DNA from 4 places in the Bradyrhizobium genosp. L genome. Region 4 is predicted to be linked to each of the others. Evidence: predicted binding sites of a transcription regulator. Region 4 holds the regulator's gene; each other region holds the start of a gene.

The links. Region 4 encodes LexA, which represses DNA repair genes until DNA is damaged. Its sites were predicted from a motif close to TGTTCNNNNTGTGTTCNG; they were not measured.
Region 1: IC762_RS11835 (ImuA family protein) is a predicted target of LexA. The motif match lies at 1,894-1,911, and genes of this name have one in related genera.
Region 2: IC762_RS08815 (PA0069 family radical SAM protein) is a predicted target of LexA. The motif match lies at 2,471-2,488, and genes of this name have one in related genera.
Region 3: uvrA (excinuclease ABC subunit UvrA) is a predicted target of LexA. The motif match lies at 1,809-1,826, and genes of this name have one in related genera.

Annotation. Positions count from the first base shown of each region.
Region 1 is NZ_CP061378.1:2,574,656-2,579,505, reverse strand. Features, by position in the region: gene IC762_RS11840 (Y-family DNA polymerase) at 1-1,023, opposite strand, end outside; gene IC762_RS11835 (ImuA family protein) at 914-1,693, opposite strand; gene IC762_RS11830 (UdgX family uracil-DNA binding protein) at 1,984-3,405, shown strand; gene IC762_RS11825 (inorganic phosphate transporter) at 3,918-4,850, shown strand, end outside.
Region 2 is NZ_CP061378.1:1,883,790-1,888,639, reverse strand. Features, by position in the region: gene IC762_RS08825 (ribonuclease HII) at 1-681, opposite strand, end outside; gene IC762_RS08820 (VOC family protein) at 769-1,215, opposite strand; gene IC762_RS08815 (PA0069 family radical SAM protein) at 1,259-2,449, opposite strand; gene IC762_RS08810 (glycosyltransferase) at 2,609-3,178, shown strand; gene IC762_RS08805 (bifunctional helix-turn-helix transcriptional regulator/GNAT family N-acetyltransferase) at 3,240-4,163, shown strand; gene moaB (molybdenum cofactor biosynthesis protein B) at 4,422-4,850, opposite strand, start outside.
Region 3 is NZ_CP061378.1:4,050,557-4,055,406, forward strand. Features, by position in the region: partial or broken gene IC762_RS19090 (outer membrane protein) at 6-766, shown strand; gene IC762_RS19095 (outer membrane protein) at 1,009-1,668, shown strand; gene uvrA (excinuclease ABC subunit UvrA) at 1,916-4,850, shown strand, end outside.
Region 4 is NZ_CP061378.1:4,168,873-4,173,722, forward strand. Features, by position in the region: gene IC762_RS19685 (HAD family hydrolase) at 188-814, shown strand; gene IC762_RS19690 (molybdopterin molybdotransferase MoeA) at 827-2,038, shown strand; gene lexA (transcriptional repressor LexA) at 2,249-2,950, shown strand; gene IC762_RS19700 (hypothetical protein) at 3,190-3,618, shown strand; gene IC762_RS19705 (hypothetical protein) at 3,765-3,983, shown strand; gene IC762_RS19710 (ComEC/Rec2 family competence protein) at 3,980-4,850, opposite strand, start outside.

The sequences.
Region 1 (4,850 bases), 1.6 Mb from region 4:
CAAGGTCAGTGCGATCACGGTGTCGGTGGCGATCGGCTCGGGGAAACGTTTTTCGACGATGTAGTCGGGCAGCGGCTTGCGCGGGCTGATCGGGGCATCGTCCCGCCCGAGCGCATGGTCGAGCAAGGTGGTGAAGGCGGCGCCGAAGCGGGCAGAAATCTCGTGCGGCGCGCGCGCGGCGACATCGCCGATGGTCTTCAAGCCGGCGCGGCGCAGGCCTGTTGTAATCGCGGCCTCAGCGCCGAGCGCGGAAATCGGCAACGGGCCTGTGGCGTCCGCCTCCGCGCCATCGGCGACGATGATCCCCGAGCTGTGCCGCGTCAGCGTGCGCGCCGCGATCGAGGTGCCGGCGATCGCGGCGCTGATCGCAAAGCCGCGATGACGCAGCGCATTGGTTGCGATCTGCAACAGCGCGCGCTCGCCGCCGAACAGATGCGCGCAGCCGGTGATGTCGAGGAACAGGCCGTCAGGTCCGTCGAGCGCCACCAGCGGCGTGAAGCGGTCGCACCAGTCGGCGATGTCGTTGAGCGTTTTCGCGTCCGCCGCGGGATCGGCGTCATAGACGGTGAGCTCCGGACAGATCGCCCGCGCATTGGCGAGCGGCAGCCCGATCGAGAGCCCGGCACGGATCGCGGCCTCGTCGACGGCATGGAGGAGGATGGCGTTGTGGTCCTTGGCGACGACGACGCTGGGGATGTCGTTGCTTGTAAGGGATGCACTAGCAGATGGGTTCCCTCCCCCCTTGCGGGGTCCGAGGCGAGCGGAGCTCGCTCTCGAGGTTAGGGAGAGGGGTGAGCCCCACGAATGGTGCTCGTGGCTACCCCTCTCTCCAACTCTCCCCCGCAAGGGGGGAGAGAGCCCGGCCAGGGTGCTCACCTCACGTCGAGATTCATCCAACTCTCCTGCAACAAGCTCAGCTCGCGAGGCGATGCTCTGCGCGAGTTTCCGCTTGATGCGGTCGATGGGGAGGCGTGGCAGCCAGAGGCTGAGGATGCGCCGACGGTTCACTGAATTGGCACTCATCACATTTCCATTCCATGATCCATCGCCCGACCGGGCCATGACGGTTGCGCACGAGTTCGGCGTCGAAGCGCGGCGCGCCCCAAACATTTGCGGCAGTGCCCGGCGGCGAATGCGCGGCGCGCACGATCCAGCGGGTCTCCGCAGTCGAGGGGACCGGGGTTGCCGCGATCCGCAGCACGAGCGCGGTGACGCCGGAGGCTTGCGCTGCGAGCGTCAGCTTGCGGCTGGCGACGAGATCGAGCTGGCGCGCATTGCCCCAGACCTCGAACACGACCGCGCCCAGCGCGTCGCAGGCCAGCGCATCGGCGGTGGTGCGCAAGGCGGCATCGACATCGGCGGCGCGCACCGTGACCAGCAGGCGCGGATCGAGGCCGAGCTCGCACAACCCGCTCATCGACAGCGCGCCGTTTTCGCGGTCGGAAAAATCCTGCCGCACCCAGATCAGCGGCTTGCGCGGTGCCAGCCGTCCGGCAAGACCCGCGACAAAGCCGGTCGCCGCGCCGCTTTGGTGACCGGCCGCGAACACCTCATGCAGCGTGGCCGGCGCGAGCCCGCCGCGCAGCATCGCATCCGCGCCAGCATGGCCGAGCGCCATGCGGTTCGGCAAATTCGCCTCCGTCGGCGCCTCGAGCCGCGCGATGCTGCCGCGCAGAGACGCAAGCGTACCCATGCGTGCGGCGGCGCATGATCCGCAAAAGTGTGAGCGGTTTGGCGACAAGATCATGCGCCTTTCTTAAAAAGGAGGAGCGCGATCGGACGCAAAACCGGCGACCACTTTTGCTGATCGCGCTCCGGCATATGCGCCGCTCCTTCCCAACCAAAAATTTGAGGTCGTCACTGGTCGAACAGAGAACCAGGGACTGGCTCATTTGTTCATGATATGTTCTAATATAAAGCTAACAGGGCCCGTGGAGTCAACCGGATTGGTGGGTCCTTCGATTCATGAGCGGAATCAATCCCATGCACATCATGCTCGACAACGACACCGATTTCGAAGGCTGGCGCAAGGCCGCGCGGCGACTGGCGCTGAACGACATGACGCCATCTGACGTCACCTGGGCCGTGCGCGGTGACGACGAATTATTTGCAGCATCCGGCATCGACGATCTGCCCGATGCACCGCATGCGACGTTCAACGTCCCCGCCAGCTTCGTCGAGCTGGCAAGGGCCGCGATCCTGCATCGCAAGGACGAACGCTTCGCCTTGCTCTATCGCCTGGTGTGGCGACTGCGCAGCCATCACGACCTGCTCCATGCCACGACCGATCCTGACGTCGCCGAGGTCCACGCGATGGCGCGCGCGGTCTATCGCGACATCGATCGGATGCACGCGCAGCTGCGCTTCCGCGAGGTCGGCCGCGAGCACAAGGCGCATTACATTGCCTGGTTCGAGCCCGAGCATCACATCGTCGACGCTGCCGCGCCGTTCTTCGCCAGCCGCTACGCCGACATGCCGTGGTCGATCCTGACCCCCGACATCTCGGCGCATTGGGACGGGCACGCGATCTCGATCGCCTCGGGCGTCGCCAAATCCGACGTGCCGACCGAGGAACGGCTCGAGGAGGCCTGGCGGCGGCATTACAGCGGCATCTTCAATCCCGCGCGGCTGAAAGCGATGGAGCCGCCGCAGGCCTATTGGAGGAACCTGCCCGCGGATTCGATCATTAGGCCATTGCTCGAAGACGCGATGCGGATGACGGGTGGCGACTGCGCGCCCGGCACCGCCGAGCCCCACGCGCCGCAACAACAACAGGACACGCCGATGGCCCGCAAGGATCTCAGCGACGGCATCGCCGCCTTGCGCGAGGAGGCCGCCGCCTGCCGCGCCTGCCCGCTATGGAAGGACGCGACCCAAACCGTGTTCGGCGAAGGGCCGCGCGATGCATCGGTCATGCTGGTCGGCGAGCAGCCGGGCGACAAGGAAGATCTGGCCGGGCATCCCTTCGTCGGCCCGGCCGGGCAGATGCTCGACCGTGCGCTGGAGGAAGCCGGCATCGATCGGGCCAAGGTCTACGTCACCAATGCGGTGAAGCATTTCAAGTTTGTGCCGCGCGGAAAAATCCGGCTGCACCAGAAGCCGAGCACGCCGGAAATCCGTGCCTGCCGGCAATGGTATGAGCGGGAACTCGCGGCCATCAAGCCGGACCTCGTGGTGGCGCTCGGCGCAACCGCAGCGCAAAGCGTGCTCGGCAAGATCACGCCTGTCAACAAGAGCCGCGGCCGCCTGCTCGACCATGACGGAACCAAGGTCTTGGTCACCGTGCATCCCTCCTATCTGCTGCGGCTTCCGGATGAGGAGGCCAAGGCGCTGGAATATCAGCGCTTTGTCGAAGACCTGAAAATTGCGGGCAGCTTGCTGCGGGGGGCGGCCCGCGCCGCCTGATCGTTCCTGCAACGTGCAGGAACTCGGCGGGAACCACACTTTGGTGTGAGATTGTTGAAAAGCCTCACAAATGCCTACAACCTTTAATTGATCCATGATACGGTCGCATACGATTGGGCGTCATGTTCACGCCATGACGTTCCCTGAGGTCGGCGCGCTGCGTGGTTCGACTAGCCCCAATCACGCAGCGCGCGACCTCGACTTATCCGGCCTCGGCTTATCCGACTTCGACTTACCTGGCCGGCCGGTCTCCGTTAATAATTTCCCGCCCGACGAAATGTGAGCGACAGGCGCCGTCCTGACCGCCGCCCTCGGCCGGCGAAATCCACCAGCGCCCATTGGCAAGCGTTGCCACGAGATCGCGAAGGGGCGTGGCCCATCAATGCATTGCACAAAGATTTCGCGGAATTTCCACCGCCGGGGCGGTTCTGTGCATTTCGCAGGCCGGATTTCAATTGCCTGTCATATGGATGGATCAAAGTCGCAGCCATTGGGGACAGGAGAATTAACCAATGAGCGATATGGCGTTACCCGGCTCGATCGAGCCGGCCCTCAAAAAGGGCCCGGATCTCGACAAGGGCTTTCACCCTCTGACCGGTGTCATTTACCTGGGCGTCGTCGCGGCAGCTCTGCTGTTCGTCGCCTACAGCATCTATTCGGATGTCGACGCCACGGGTACGCGGGTCAGCTCGTTCCTGCCCTACATGCTGTTGTTCGTCGCGCTGTTGATCGCGCTCGGCTTCGAGTTCGTCAACGGCTTCCACGACACCGCCAACGCGGTCGCCACCGTGATCTATACCCGCTCGATGCCGGCGCACATCGCCGTGGTGTGGTCGGGCATGTTCAACCTGTTCGGCGTGCTGCTCTCGAGCGGTGCGGTCGCGTTCGGCATCGTGTCGCTGCTGCCGGTCGAGCTGATCCTGCAGGTCGGCTCCAGCGCCGGTTTCGCGATGGTGTTCGCACTGCTGATCGCGGCCATCATCTGGAACCTCGGCACCTGGATGCTCGGCCTGCCGGCCTCCAGCTCGCACACCTTGATCGGCTCGATCATGGGTGTCGGCATCACCAACGCGCTGCTGCGCGGCCGTGACGGCACTTCGGGTGTGGACTGGTCGCAGGCGGCCGGCATCGCCAAGGCGCTGCTGCTCTCGCCGCTGTTCGGCTTCGTGCTCGCGGCCGGCCTGCTCTTCATCCTCAAGGCCGTGCTGGCCCGTGTGACTCCGGCCCTGTTCGGCGAGCCGGTCGGCGACCAGCCGCCGCCGTGGTGGATCCGCGGCATCCTGATCCTGACCTGCACGCTGGTCAGCTTCTTCCACGGCTCCAACGACGGTCAGAAGGGCATGGGCTTGATCATGCTGATCCTGATCGGCACCGTGCCGACGGCCTACGCGCTGAACCGCTCGATGCCCGACAGCCAGCTCGCCAAGTTCGCGACCACCTCGCAG
Region 2 (4,850 bases), 2.3 Mb from region 4:
CCGCGCGGCGACGACGGGGGCGAAGAAGCTGCGGTGGTGGGTGCTGGGGCCGAGGCGGTCCAGTGCCTCGAGATGCTCGGGGACGGCGTAGCCCTTGTGCTGCTCGAAACCGTAGCCGGGGCAATCCAGTGCCAGGGCGCACATCAGGCGGTCGCGCGTCACTTTCGCGATGATCGAGGCGGCCGCGATCGACACCACAAGGCCGTCGCCGCCGATCACCGCCTCGCAATCGCAGGGCGTGGCGAGCTTGTCGCGGCCGTCGACGAAGACGTGCTTCGGCATCTCGGGCAGCGCATGCACCGCACGCGCCAGCGCCCACAGCGAGGCGCGGAGGATGTTGTCGCGATCGATTCGCGCCGGCGAGGCGACCGCGACCGAGAACGCTGCGGTGGCGCAGATCTCCTCGAACAATTCCTCGCGGCGTTCGGCGGTCAGCCGCTTGGAATCGTCGATGCCTTTTGGGATCCGGGCAGGATCGAGCACCACGGCGGCCGCGACCACCGGCCCGGCCAGCGGCCCACGCCCGGCCTCGTCGCAGCCGGCGATCGGCCAGACCCCGCGCTTGATCAGCACGCGCTCGCGCCGAAAGCTCGGCCGCACCACGATGCGCTTCGCAGGCTTGGCCAGCTCAGTCGGCGTTTTCTCGCTCTTGGAGGCGTTCTTGGACTTGTCCCGAATCATGCGGGGATGGTGATCAAGCGCCGGTCCTTGCGCAACCGGGAACCTGCCACCCTTCCCCGCTATCCAATCCGGCGCGGCCGGACCTTGCTAATCCGGAATCGACACCCGCCGGTCATCGCGGACCTCAAAGCCCGGCGCGCGGACCACTTCCCAGGCGTGGCCGTCGGGATCGGCGAAATAGCCGCAATAGCCGCCATAGCTGGTCGGCTGCGCCGGGTTCAGCAGCTTCGCTCCCTTCGAGAGTGCGAAGGCCATGACGGTATCGACCTCGGCATCGTCGCGACAGTTCCAGGCGATCGACACGCCGCGGAACGTGGTCGGCCGCGGCTGATCGGGCATTGCGGCATCCGCCGCGAGCAGATGCCACGGGAACAGGCCGAGCACGGTGGCACCGGTCTCGAAGAAGGCGACCTCCTCGCCGGTCGCGCGCATCTTCCTGGTGAAGCCGAGCGCTTCGTAGAACGCGATGCTGGCACGCATGTCGCTGACGCCGAGGGTGAGCACGGTGAAGCGTGGGGTCGGGGTGTTACTCATGGCGTACTCCCTACTTGTTCTTCGTAGCCCGGATGGATCTCGGCTAGAACAAACTCAACTGCTGCCCATTGCGCTTCGGCTTGGCGAAATGGTCGGTGGTGAGCTTGGTGCGGCGCTTGTTCAGGCCGAGCTTCTCGCAGGCGATCTCGAAGCGGCGGCCGATCATCCAGGCCATCGGGCCGGTGCCCTTCATCCGCGTGCCCCATTGCGAGTCGTAGTCGCGGCCGCCGCGCATGTCGCGGATCAGCGTAAAGACGTGGCGGTAGCGGTCGGGATAATTCGACATCAGCCATTCGCGAAAGAGGTGGCGGACCTCGAGCGGCAGCCGCAGCAGCACATAGCTCGCCTCCTTTGCGCCGGCATGGGCCGCCGCATCGAGGATGCGCTCGATCTCGGAATCGTTCAGCGCCGGGATCACGGGCGCGACCATCACGGTGGTCGGGATGCCGGCGTCCGCGAGCCGCTTGATCGCCTCGAGCCGCTTCGGCGGCGTCGACGCGCGCGGCTCCATGGTGCGGGCGAGCTTCGGATCGAGCGTCGTCACCGAGAGCGCGACCTTGGCCAAATTGCGCTTGGCCATCCGCGCCAGAATATCGATGTCGCGCACCACCAGCGCCGATTTGGTGACGATGCCGACCGGATGGCCGGCGCGCTCCAGCACCTCGAGAATGCCGCGCATGATCTTCCGTTCGCGCTCGATCGGCTGATAGGGATCGGTGTTGGTACCGATCGCGATCATCCGCGCCTCGTAGCCGGGCGCGGCGAGCTCCTTCTCCAGCAACTCGGGCGCGTCGGGCTTCGCGAACAGCTTGGACTCGAAGTCAAGCCCCGGCGACAGGCCGAGATAGGCATGGGTCGGTCGCGCGAAGCAGTAGACGCAGCCGTGCTCGCAGCCGCGATAGGGATTGATCGAGCGGTCGAAGCCGATATCGGGCGACTCGTTGCGGGTGATCACCTTGCGCGAGGTGTCGAGCGCCACCGTGGTCTGGAACGGCGGCAGGTCTTCCAGGCTCTGCCAGCCGTCGTCGAAGGCAACGCGCGCCTCGGCCTCGTAGCGACCCGAGGCGTTGGACTCCGCGCCGCGGCCGCGCCGCCGCTCGCGCTCGATCGCGACCGCAAGCTCGGGAAAAGGGGCAGGAACAGGGGCGGGAACAGGGGAAGGGGCACCCGCCGGGTTATCGGAGGGCGCCGTTGCCGGCGGGTGCCTGAGGGCATGAGAGGATGCTCTGCTCATGCCGTGAAGCTAACACAGCTTGAGAACAAATCAAGAACGAGCGCGGAGAAAATCCACAGATGCGATGCTGCAAAAAACTGCAGGCGAGAAGGCTGCTTTGAATATGACATGGTGATAACACAGCGCGGTTTTTCCACCGTTTGAGCCAACGAAGCCTCAATGCTGAGCGTGATCATTCCAACCGACGGGGTCGAACGCAGCGCGGTCGCGACGCTGGCGGCGCTGGTGCCGGGCGCGGCGGCGGGCGTGATCCGCGAGGTGCTGCTGGTCGACCGCACCAATACCGACGTGATCGAGCGGGTCGCCGACGTCGCCGGTTGCCGCTTCGTGCGGTTCGAGGGCAGCCGTGCCGCAGCGCTGGCGGCGGGCGCAAAGCAGGCCCGTTCGCCCTGGCTGATGTTCCTGCATCCGGGCGCGGTGCTCGATCCGGGCTGGATCGAGGAGACCACCCAATTCATCCAGATGGTCGCAGCCAGCGGCAAGGACCGCGCCGGCATCTTCCGCTACGCCCGCTCGCCCTACAACGATCCCGGCCTGCGCGACGGCCTCAAATTCGTCGCCCGGATGATCGCGGGGCCCTCGGCCGAGCAGGGCCTCCTGATCGCGCGCGAGCATTACGACCGGCTCGGCGGCTACCGGCCGGATGCGCCCCGCTCAGAGGCCCGGCTGTTGCGCCGGCTCGGCCGCTCCTCCCGCACCATGCTGCGCAGCCGGATCATGGTCGCGTAGCTGTCAAGATACTTGCCAAAGTCAAATAATTATTTGACAATGGCAAATATCGAGGTGTGCCATGACTGACAGCAACGACCAGGTCGCCGCCGTGCGCGGCTTCAACCGCTTCTATACCCGCAAGCTCGGCGTGCTCGACCAGCATCTGTTGCAGAGCCCGTTCTCGCTGAGCGAGGCGCGGGTGCTGTACGAGCTCGCCCATCGCGAGGACGCGGCGGCACGGGATCTCGGCATCGAGCTCGGCCTCGATGCCGGCTATCTCAGCCGCATCGTTCAGAAGCTCGACGACGACGGGCTGATCGCCCGCAAGCCGCTGCCGAGCGACCGCCGGCAGATCCGGCTCAACCTCACCGCCAAGGGACGGCAGGCGTTTGCCAAGCTCGATCGCGCCTCGCACGACGAGGTCGCGGCGATGCTGGACAACCTCGACGGCGAAAGCCGTGCTGCCGTGGTCCAGGCCATGGGCACGATCGAGCGGGTGCTGGCGCCACCGACGGAAAAGCCGGCCGGCTTCCTGCTGCGCAGCCACAGGGTCGGCGACATCGGCTGGGTGATCTCGCGGCAGGGCCGCGCCTATGCGGAGGAGTATGGCTGGAACATCAGCTATGAGGCGCTGGTCGCCGAGATCTGCGCGCAATTCATCCGCTCGTTCGATCCGGCGCGCGAGCATTGCTGGATCGCCGAGGTCGACGGCGAGCCGGCCGGCTCGATCTTCCTCGTCGACGGCGGCGACGGCGTTGCAAAACTGCGCCTGCTGCTGGTGGAGGAGAAGGCGCGCGGGCTCGGCGTCGGCAAGGCGCTGGTCGAGCAATGCATTCGCGGCGCACGCGAGCGGGGCTACAAGACGATGACGCTGTGGACCCAGAGCATCCTGCTCGCCGCGCGCGGCATCTACGCCCGCACCGGCTTCCGCCGTGTCAAGGAAGAGCGGCACCACAGCTTCGGCGTCGATCTGGTCGGCGAGACCTGGGAGATGGAGCTATGAAGCCGCAGCGCCGCGACGACGCGCGGCGCGTGACGGCGGAGCTCATCACATTCTACACGCGGAAGGCTCACGCGCTGCGTGAAGAAGCGTATCGCCATGCCGTTCGAGCGTTGTGGCGCGCAGTGATCGGAATCGTCAGTGGGGGCTCGTCATTCCGGGGCGCGCGAAGCGCGAGCCCGGAATCCATTTCGCCTCCAGTGGTGCGGCCCGATGGATTCCGGGCTCGCGCCAAGGGGCGCGCCCCGGAATGACGGTGGGTTACGCGCTCGCCCCCTTCGCCTTCGGGCGGCGCAGATGCTCGTCGAGCCGCGGCATGATCTCGACGAAATTGCAGGGCTGCGTGCGGTAGTCGAGCTGCGCGGCCAGAATGCCGTCCCAGCCGTCGCGGCAGGCGCCGGGCGAGCCGGGCAGGCAGAAGATGAAGGTCGCGCCGACGACGCCCGCGGCGGCGCGGCTCTGGATCGTCGATGCCCCGATCTTGGCGTGGCTCAGCATGTGGAAGGCGATCGAGAAACCGTCCATCCGCTTCTCGAACAACGGCTCGACCGCCTCCGGCGTCACGTCGCGGCCGGTGAAGCCGGTGCCGCCGGTGGTGATGACGGCATCGATACCCGGATCGGCGATCCAGCGCCGGATCACATCACGAATCGCCTCGACATCGTCGGTGACGATCTCGCGCGCGGCAAG
Region 3 (4,850 bases), 120 kb from region 4:
TCTCCATGAAACAGCTTTGTGTTGCAGCAGCCGCCCTCGCCGCGCTGAGCGCTGCGCCGGCATCGGCGGCCGACCCCGCCGCGCGTCCCGTCAAGGCACCGCCGCCTGTGGTGACGCCAGCTGTGACCTGGGACGGGTTCTATCTCGGTGCCCCAGGGCGGCGGCGGCTGGGGCACCAGCAGGGAAACCTATCTCGGCGCACCGAACGACGCGGCGTTCATCGGCAGCCACAGCTACACCACCAGCGGCGGCTTCGTCGGCGGCGTGATCGGCTACAACTGGCAGACCGGTCCCGCCGTATTCGGCCTCGAGGGCGACTACCACTGGTCCGGCATCAATGGCCGCTCCGACATCATCAATGTCGGACCGCCCAACCTGCTCGACACCTACTACACCGCGCTGCGCAGCTTCGGCGACATCAAGGGCCGGCTCGGCTACGCCGACGGTCCGGCGCTGTGGTTCGTCAGCGGCGGGCGCTGCCGTCGGCGACATCCAGCATCGCTACAGCGCGGGCCTGGTCCCACCTTCGGTCAGTGCTAGCGACATCAGATGGGGTTGGACCGCGGGCGCCGGCCTCGAATACATGTTCACCCCGAACTGGTCGGCCAAGGCGGAATACAGCTACATCGACCTCGGCAAGGGCGCGCCGATCCAGTACACGGCCGGCGTGACCGACCGCTCGGAGTGGAAGGACACGTTCCACACCGTCAAGCTCGGCCTCAACTATCACTTCAACTCGGGCGGCGCGGTCGTCGCGAAATACTGATTGCACGGGCTGATTGCAGCCCGCGACAGGCCGGCCTTGGCGCCGGCCTTTTCGTTGCGCGAAAGGCGCGCCAAACGGCAGTCGAGTACCGGAGATTGCAGCTTTTCCGTGCGTTGTGGTTTTGCGGATACACAACTTGCGGATTCAACCATGTAGACACAGAGCAACGCTTGGCAACACGGCCGGCGCCCCTTCAAAGGCTTGAAGGGACCACAAGAAGATTGGGACTGGGAATTTTGAAAATGAGGACTCTTCTGCTGGCATCTGCCGGCTTGCTTGTTCTGAGCGCATTTGCACCGGCATCGGCCGCCGACCTGGCGGCCCGCCCCTACACCAAGGCGCCGCCCCCGGTGGCCGCCGTCTACAACTGGACCGGCTTCTACATCGGCGGCTTCGGTGGCTACGCCTCCGAGGACTCCGGCACCCCGAAGATGGAAGGCGGCTTCGCCGGCGGCACCGTCGGCTACAACTGGCAGGCCGGCAACATCGTGTACGGTCTTGAAGCTGACGGCGGCTGGGCCGACGTCGACGCCTCGGTCACCGGCTTTGGCGTGACCGTGAAGAGCAAGACCGACGCGCTCGGTACCGTGCGCGGCCGCGTCGGCTTTGCGGTCGACCAGGTGCTGTTCTACGGCACCGGCGGCTACGCCTGGATCGACAACAAGATCAGCGTCTCCGCCCTCGGCGTGACCGCCTCGCAGAGCAACTTCCACTCCGGCTGGACCGTCGGCGCGGGCATCGAGGCCTTCATCGCTCCACAGTGGTCGATCAAGGGCGAGTACCTGTACCGCAGCCTGAGCAGCGAGAACTATTTCGGCGTGCCCTCCGGCGACCTCAACCTGCACACCGTCCAGTTCGGCGTGAACTATCACTTCGGTGGCCCCGTCGTCGCGCGCTACTGATCGACGACGCAACCCATCAACTCGGAAAGGCCGGCCTCGCGCCGGCCTTTTTGCGTTGCTGGAACCCCTGCTGCTGACACCCGCTGCCAACAGGCAAACTATCCGTTGATGGTGCCAACTCAGCACTGGAAATTCCCCGCCGTTCTTCCTACGTTCCAAGGCTCACACAGCATCGGCGCAAGGTCCCGGCAGCACCGGCGATGCGCGCCCAAAAAGGCGCACACGTCACGCGCCCGGAATTGCCGCCATGGATGAAGTGCTCAAGGCGAAGCGCCAGCAGAACGCAGCAAGCTCGCGTGCCATCACGATCCGCGGCGCGCGAGAACACAATCTGAAGAACATCGACGTCGAGATTCCCCGCGACAAGCTCGTGGTGTTCACCGGCCTGTCCGGCTCGGGCAAGTCCTCGCTCGCCTTCGACACCATCTACGCGGAAGGCCAGCGCCGCTACGTCGAGTCGCTCTCGGCCTATGCGCGCCAGTTCCTGGAGATGATGCAGAAGCCCGATGTCGACCAGATCGACGGCCTGTCGCCGGCGATCTCGATCGAGCAGAAGACCACGTCGAAGAACCCGCGCTCAACCGTCGGCACCGTCACCGAGATCTACGACTACATGCGCCTGCTCTGGGCCCGCGTCGGCGTGCCCTATTCGCCGGCCACCGGCCTGCCGATCGAGAGCCAGATCGTCTCGCAGATGGTCGACCGCGTGCTGGCGCTGCCCGAAGGCACCCGCCTTTATCTGCTGGCGCCGGTCGTGCGCGGCCGCAAGGGCGAATACAAGAAGGAACTCGCCGAATATCTCAAGAAGGGCTTTCAGCGCGTCAAGATCGACGGCACCTTCCACGAGCTCGCGGAGGCGCCGACGCTCGACAAGAAATTCCCGCACGACATCGACGTCGTGGTCGACCGCATCGTGGTCCGCCCCGATTTGTCGCAGCGCCTGGCCGAGAGCTTCGAGACCGCGCTGAAGCTCGCCGAAGGCCTCGCCGTAATCGAATATGCCGACGCGCCGGCGGCGGCCGCGCAGGACGAGAAGAAAGACGACAAGAAGAAGACCGCCAAGATCCACGACAAGAGCGGCCCCGAGCGCATCCTGTTCTCGGAGAAATTCGCCTGCCCGGTCTCCGGCTTCACCATTCCCGAGGTCGAGCCCAGACTCTTTTCCTTCAACAACCCCTATGGCGCCTGCCCGGCCTGCGGTGGCCTCGGCGTCGAGCAGCATATCGACGAGGACCTCGTCATCCCCGACAAGGAGCTGAGCCTGGGCAAGGGCGCGATCGCGCCCTGGGCGAAATCGTCCTCGCCCTATTACACCCAGACCCTGACCGCGCTCGGCAAGCACTACAAGTTCACCCTCACCACCAAGTGGAAGGACCTGCCGAAGAAGGTGCAGCAGGCGCTGCTGCACGGCTCCGGCGACGACGAGATCAAGTTCTCCTACGAGGACGGCGTCCGCTCCTACGACACCAAGAAGCCGTTCGAAGGTGTCATCACCAACCTCGAGCGCCGCTACCGCGAGACCGAAAGCGAGTGGGCGCGCGAGGAGCTCGGCAAGTATTTCTCGGACGTGCCCTGCGCCGGCTGCAATGGCTACCGGCTGAAGCCCGAGGCGCTCTGCGTCAAGATCGGCGGCAAGCATATCGGCGAGATCTCCGAGCTCTCGGTGAAACGCGCCGGCGAATGGTTCGAGACCGTGCCGGATGCGTTGAACACGCAGCAGAACGAGATCGCCGCGCGCATCCTCAAGGAGATCCGCGAGCGGCTGACCTTCCTGCTCGACGTCGGCCTGAACTACCTGACGCTGTCGCGCTCCTCCGGCACGCTGTCCGGCGGCGAGAGCCAGCGCATCCGCCTGGCGTCGCAGATCGGCTCGGGACTCACAGGCGTGCTCTACGTGCTGGACGAGCCCTCGATCGGCCTGCACCAGCGCGACAACGCCCGCCTGCTCGACACCCTGAAGCGGCTGCGCGACCTCGGCAATACCGTGGTCGTGGTCGAGCATGACGAGGACGCGATCCGCCTCGCCGATTACGTACTCGACATCGGCCCCGGCGCCGGCATGCATGGCGGCCACATCGTCGCCGAAGGCACGCCCGACCAGATCATGCGCAATCCGAAATCGCTGACCGGCAAGTATCTCACCGGCGAGCTCTCGGTGCCGGTGCCCGACCGGCGGCCGCCGAACCATCGCCGCACCATCAAGGTCATCAACGCCCGCGGCAACAATCTGAAGAACGTCTCGGCGGAAATTCCGCTCGGCCTGTTCACCTGCGTGACCGGCGTCTCCGGCGGCGGCAAGTCGACCTTGCTGATCGACACGCTGTACCGCGCGATCGCCCGCAAGCTCAACAATGCCAGCGAGGGCGCCGCGCCGCACGACCGCATCGAGGGGCTCGAGCATATCGACAAGATCATCGACATCGACCAGTCGCCGATCGGACGCACCCCGCGTTCGAACCCCGCAACCTATACCGGCGCCTTCACCCCGATCCGCGAATGGTTCGCCGGCCTGCCCGAGGCGAAGGCGCGCGGCTACGAGCCCGGGCGCTTCTCCTTCAACGTCAAGGGTGGCCGCTGCGAGGCCTGCCAGGGCGACGGCGTCATCAAGATCGAGATGCACTTCCTGCCCGACGTCTACGTCACCTGCGATACCTGCAAGGGCAAGCGCTACAACCGCGAGACCCTGGAGGTGCTGTTCAAGGGCAAGAGCATCGCCGACGTGCTCGACATGACCGTCGAGGAAGCCGCCGAATTCTTCAAGGCCGTGCCGCGCGTGCGCGAGACGTTCCAGACCCTTCACCGCGTCGGGTTGGACTACATCCACGTCGGCCAGCAAGCGACGACCTTGTCGGGCGGCGAAGCCCAGCGCGTCAAACTGGCGAAAGAGTTGTCGAAGCGCGCCACCGGCCGCACGCTCTATATCCTCGACGAGCCGACCACCGGCCTGCACTTCCACGACGTCGCAAAACTGCTCGAAGTGCTGCACGAGCTGGTCGCCCAGGGCAACACGGTGGTGGTGATCGAGCACAATCTCGAAGTCATCAAGACCGCCGACTGGGTCATCGACCTCGGCCCCGAAGGCGGCGACGGCGGTGGTGAAATCGTCGCCTGGGGCCCGCCGGAGGACATCGTCAAGGCCCCGCGCAGCTACACGGGCAAGTTCCTGGCGCCGGTGCTGAAGA
Region 4 (4,850 bases):
GAAAGCCAGGACCCATTACCCCAATTGCACGTTGTTGCGCGATGCGCGAGGCCACGACCACAACCACAATGCAATTCAGTGGTTATGGGTCCTGGCTTTCGCCAGGACGACGCGAGAATGACGAGCCGCCATCACAAAATTCGCAGCCATTGCCCCCTGCCCGCAATTTTCGTAAACCGTCCGTGCAATGACATCCTCCCTCTCCCCGAATTCCGTCGACGTGCTGCTGTTCGACATCGGCCGCGTCGTGATCGACATCAGCTTCGACAAAGTGATGGCGAGCTGGGCTGGCCATGCCGGCTGCGCGCCTGCCGAGCTCGCGCAGCGCTTCGTCGTCAACGACAGCTTCAAGCATCACGAGATCGGGCGCATCGACGATGCGGCGTTCTTCGAGAACCTGCGCGCGTCGCTCGGCATCACGCTGACCGACGCCCAGTTCCTCGAAGGCTGGAATGCGATCTTCACCGGCGCGATGCCGGGGATCGCGCCGCTGCTCGCGAGCGCCGCGAAGCGGATGCCGCTGTACGCCTTCTCCAACACCAACCCGGCCCATGTCGCGCATTTCTCGGTCGCCTATGCCGACCTGCTCAGTCACTTCCACACCGTGTTCCTGTCCTCGAGCATCGGGTTCCGGAAGCCCGACGCCGCGGCCTATGATCATGTGGTAAAGGAGATCGGCGTGCCGGCGTCGCGGATCCTGTTCTTCGACGATACGGCCGCCAACATCGAGGGGGCGCGGGCGCGCGGCCTTCATGCCGTCCACGTGACATCGACGGATGACGTGGCGAGGGCGCTTGCCGAATTGGGAATGTGAGGAGGCCTGCCCGTGGCCCTGATGCCGGTTGCCGATGCCCTATCAGCCATTCTCGCCGGCGCCGATCCGCTGGCGGAAGAGATGGTCGCGCTCGATGCCGCCCATGACCGCACCCTGGCACGCGACACAGCGGCCCGGCGTACCCAGCCGCCGCAGCCGATGTCGGCGATGGACGGCTATGCGGTGCGCGCGGCCGATGCGGCCGATCTGTCCGCTCGCCTGAAGGTGATCGGCGAAGTCGCGGCCGGCCGGCCGTTCGCGCGCAGCCTCAGTGCGGGCGAAGCGGTGCGGATCTTCACCGGCGGCGTGATCCCCGACGGCGCCGATGCGGTCATCATCCAGGAAGACACGGCCATCGACGGCGACCACATCACCATCACCGAGGCCGCGACCAGGGGACGGCACATCCGCCCCGCCGGCGTCGACTTCAACGCCGGCGACGTGCTGCTCGCGGCAGGCCAGCGGCTCTCCGACCGCGCGCTGTCGCTGGCCGCCGCCATGAATTATCCGGAACTCGCGGTGCACCGCCGCCCCAAGGTCGCGTTGCTCGCAACCGGCGACGAGCTGGTGATGCCGGGCTCGGAGCCTGGTCCCGGCCAGATCGTCTATTCCAACGGCTATGCGCTGCGGGCGCTGGCGCGCCGCGAGGGCGCCGAAACCATCGATCTCGGGATCGCGGCCGATACCGTGGCGGCGACCACCGCCGGCATCCGCCGTGCACGCGAGGTCGACGCCGATATCCTGGTCACGACCGGCGGAGCATCGGTCGGCGACCATGATCTGGTCAAGCAGTCGCTGGAGGCCGAGGGCGTCGCCATGGCGTTCTGGCGGATCGCAATGCGGCCCGGCAAGCCGATGATGCATGGCCGGCTCGGCACCATGCGGGTGATCGGCCTGCCCGGCAATCCGGTGTCGTCCTATGTCTGCGCCTACCTGTTTCTGGTGCCTTTGATTCGGGCTTTGAGCGGCCGCAAGGTGATTCATCACACTCGCGCGCGCGCCTTGCTCGGCCGCGATCTCGCCGCCAACGACCAGCGCGAGGACTATCTGCGCGCGCGTCTGGAAGAGCGCGACCACGGCACGCTGATCGCAACGCCGGTGATGCAGCAGGACAGCTCGCTGCTGGGAAATCTCGCTGCGGCACGGGCACTTCTGATCCGTCCGCCATTCGCGCCGGCGGCTCTCAAAGGCAGCGCATGCGATATCCTGACACTGCCGGAATGACCCCGCGCGGCAGCGTCGGGTGAGCGCGTTCACCTGAAATTAAGTGGTTGCAGAACATGTATCGAACATATAGTGTCCGTTCATGATTTGTTTCGAGTACTGGTGTCACCAAATGGGAGTCCCTCGTCGCTGGCGCGCATCGTGCTCGCAAGATCGGGGCTCCTGAGGTCTCGGAATCGAACGACGCACTCAACCGGGGGAATACTCGAGATGCTCACGCGCAAACAGTACGAACTTCTGCGTTTCATCAATGAACGTCTGAAAGAGGCCGGCGTGCCCCCCTCCTTCGACGAGATGAAGGATGCGCTCGACCTGCGCTCGAAGTCCGGTATCCACCGCCTCATCACCGCGCTGGAAGAGCGCGGCTTCATCCGCCGGCTGCCGAACCGCGCCCGCGCCATCGAGGTGATCAAGCTCCCCGAATTGGCCGCCGGTGGCGGCAACGGCCGCCGCGGCTTCACGCCGAGCGTCATCGAGGGCACGCTCGGCAAGCGCGCCTCCGCCCCCGTGATCGAGGACGACGGCAACCGCCCGGTCGCCGTCCCGGTGATGGGCCGGATCGCGGCCGGTACCCCGATCGAGGCGCTGCAGACCCGCAGCCACACCATCAGCGTACCGCCCGACATGCTCGGCACCGGCGAGCACTACGCGCTCGAGGTGCGCGGCGACTCGATGGTCGAGGCCGGTATTCTCGACGGCGACATGGCGCTGATCCAGCGCAACGACACCGCCAACACCGGCGACATCGTGGTGGCCTTGATCGACGAGGAGGAAGCCACCCTGAAGCGCTTCCGCCGCCGCGGTGCATCGATCGCGCTGGAGCCGGCCAACACCGCCTATGAAGTGCGCATCCTGCCGCCGAACCGGGTTCGCATCCAGGGCAAGCTGATCGGGCTCTATCGCAAATACTGAGGCCGCGAAGGAACGCGCGACACATCCGACCGTTGCTTGGCAGATAGCGCGACGTGTGAGCTTGCCAGATGCGCCCCGATACCTCTCGTGCGTAGCGCGTTTGTGATCGGGCCGCTCTGCAGCCAGTCGTACAATCGCCAAGAAACGGGGAAACACTCGTTCGCTATCGTCCACTCTGGTAGAGGCCTGCGCCTCAAGGGGAGGCTTTGGGTCGCTACCTCGAACCGAGGAGCCATCCGATGTGTGACTATAGCCTGCACGCGGTGCAATCGCGTCCCGCCGTCGTCGGAGAGACGCTTGTCACCACGACCTTCCGCGGCACGTCGACCCGCGGCTTTGCCTCCGAAAGCGATCTCGCGGTTGCGGTCTGCATGTTGCCCGGCACCGAGCTCGCCTTCACCGAGAACGTCCGCTACGACAGCCGCTGGATCTGGACCAAGACGATCGGCTTCCGTGTCGGCGTGTTCAACGAGATCGAGCCCGATGTGCCGGATCGCCATCACGACGCGGTCGAATTCCCCGACGGCAACCGCGTGCTGGTGACCCAGCTCGTCGAGGGACAGCGCGTCACGGTGCTGCAACTGCCGGCGCTGCCTCAACAGATCGAGCAGAAGCCCAAGGTCGCAGAGCGGCGGCCCTCCGCATTCGCATCGCTGTTTTTGGGTTGAACGCATCGCAGCCGCAGGACGACCATTCCCGCGGCGGGTGACCAAAGCAATTTCAAGCGGCCCCGGACTTCGGGTTCCGGGCCGCGGCCTGAGGAATTGCGTCTGACGACGCGTTGGCGCATCATCGCGCACGGAGGGCGTGCGCGGTGGTCGACAAGGTCACGTGGCAAAAGGCTGGACGCGTCACCGAACCGGGCCGCTACATGTTCCGGTTCGGCTGGCTGACGATCACCGCCGACGACCTCAAGGTCTGGCAGCAGTTTCCCGAAGCCGCCTTCACCCTGGTCAAGAAGCCCGACGCCGGCCCCGATTCCGACGAGTACCATCTCGGCCTGTTCGAGCTGCCCCCGCCCGGCCAGACTTAATCGTCGCCTTGCAGATCGGTCTCGGCGGGTGTCGCATCGACGGGACGGGACGGCTTGTCAGGCGTGCGCAGCAGCGCCTCGCTGTCACCTTCACCGGGAACCGCCGGCGACCAGGGCCGGTCGATGCCACCGGGTTTGACCGCATCGATGGCGAAGCCGCCGCTGACGCGGCGCAGCGTCAGCGCGCCGTGGCGGCGTAGCCGCTCGGCATCGATCACCGAGGCCGCGCAGCCCTGCGGCGCGGGGTGGGCCATGACGATCAGCGCCGCCCGCTCGCAATCGTCGGCCAGCGCATCGGGCCGGTTCGCCAGCGCGACGAAACTGCCGGCGCCAGGAGTGACGCAGCCGCTGGAATCGCAGGAAACGCTCTCGCCGAGCGACGGATCCGCGGCGAAGCGCGCGTCGGCATCGGCCGCGAGCCACTCCTTGACCAAAAAGGCATCCTTCGCGCTGTGCATAAGATGCAGCCGCCCGTCGCCGCCGCGCACCGCGACATTGCGGCCATCGGCGGAGACCAGCACATCCGGCTGCGGCACCCGCACCGCCCAGACCGTCGCCACCACGAGCAGCATCGCACCCGACCAGCGCAGCGGCGTCCGCAACAGCCCGAGCAGGACGAGCCCCGCGCTGGCCAGGATCATCGGTCCGGTGCCGAACGCCGCCATCCGTCCGACCGCGCCCGGCAGTGCGGCGACCCATTGCGTCACCACGATCATCCAGTCGATGCCAATGCCCATGATCGCCCAGAACACGCCGTCGAACCCGAACGGCATTGCGGCAAGCCCGAGCAGGCCCGCGGGCATCACGACCGCCGAGACCACCGGCATCGCCGCCAGGTTGGCGAGCAGTCCGTAGGGCGTGATGCGA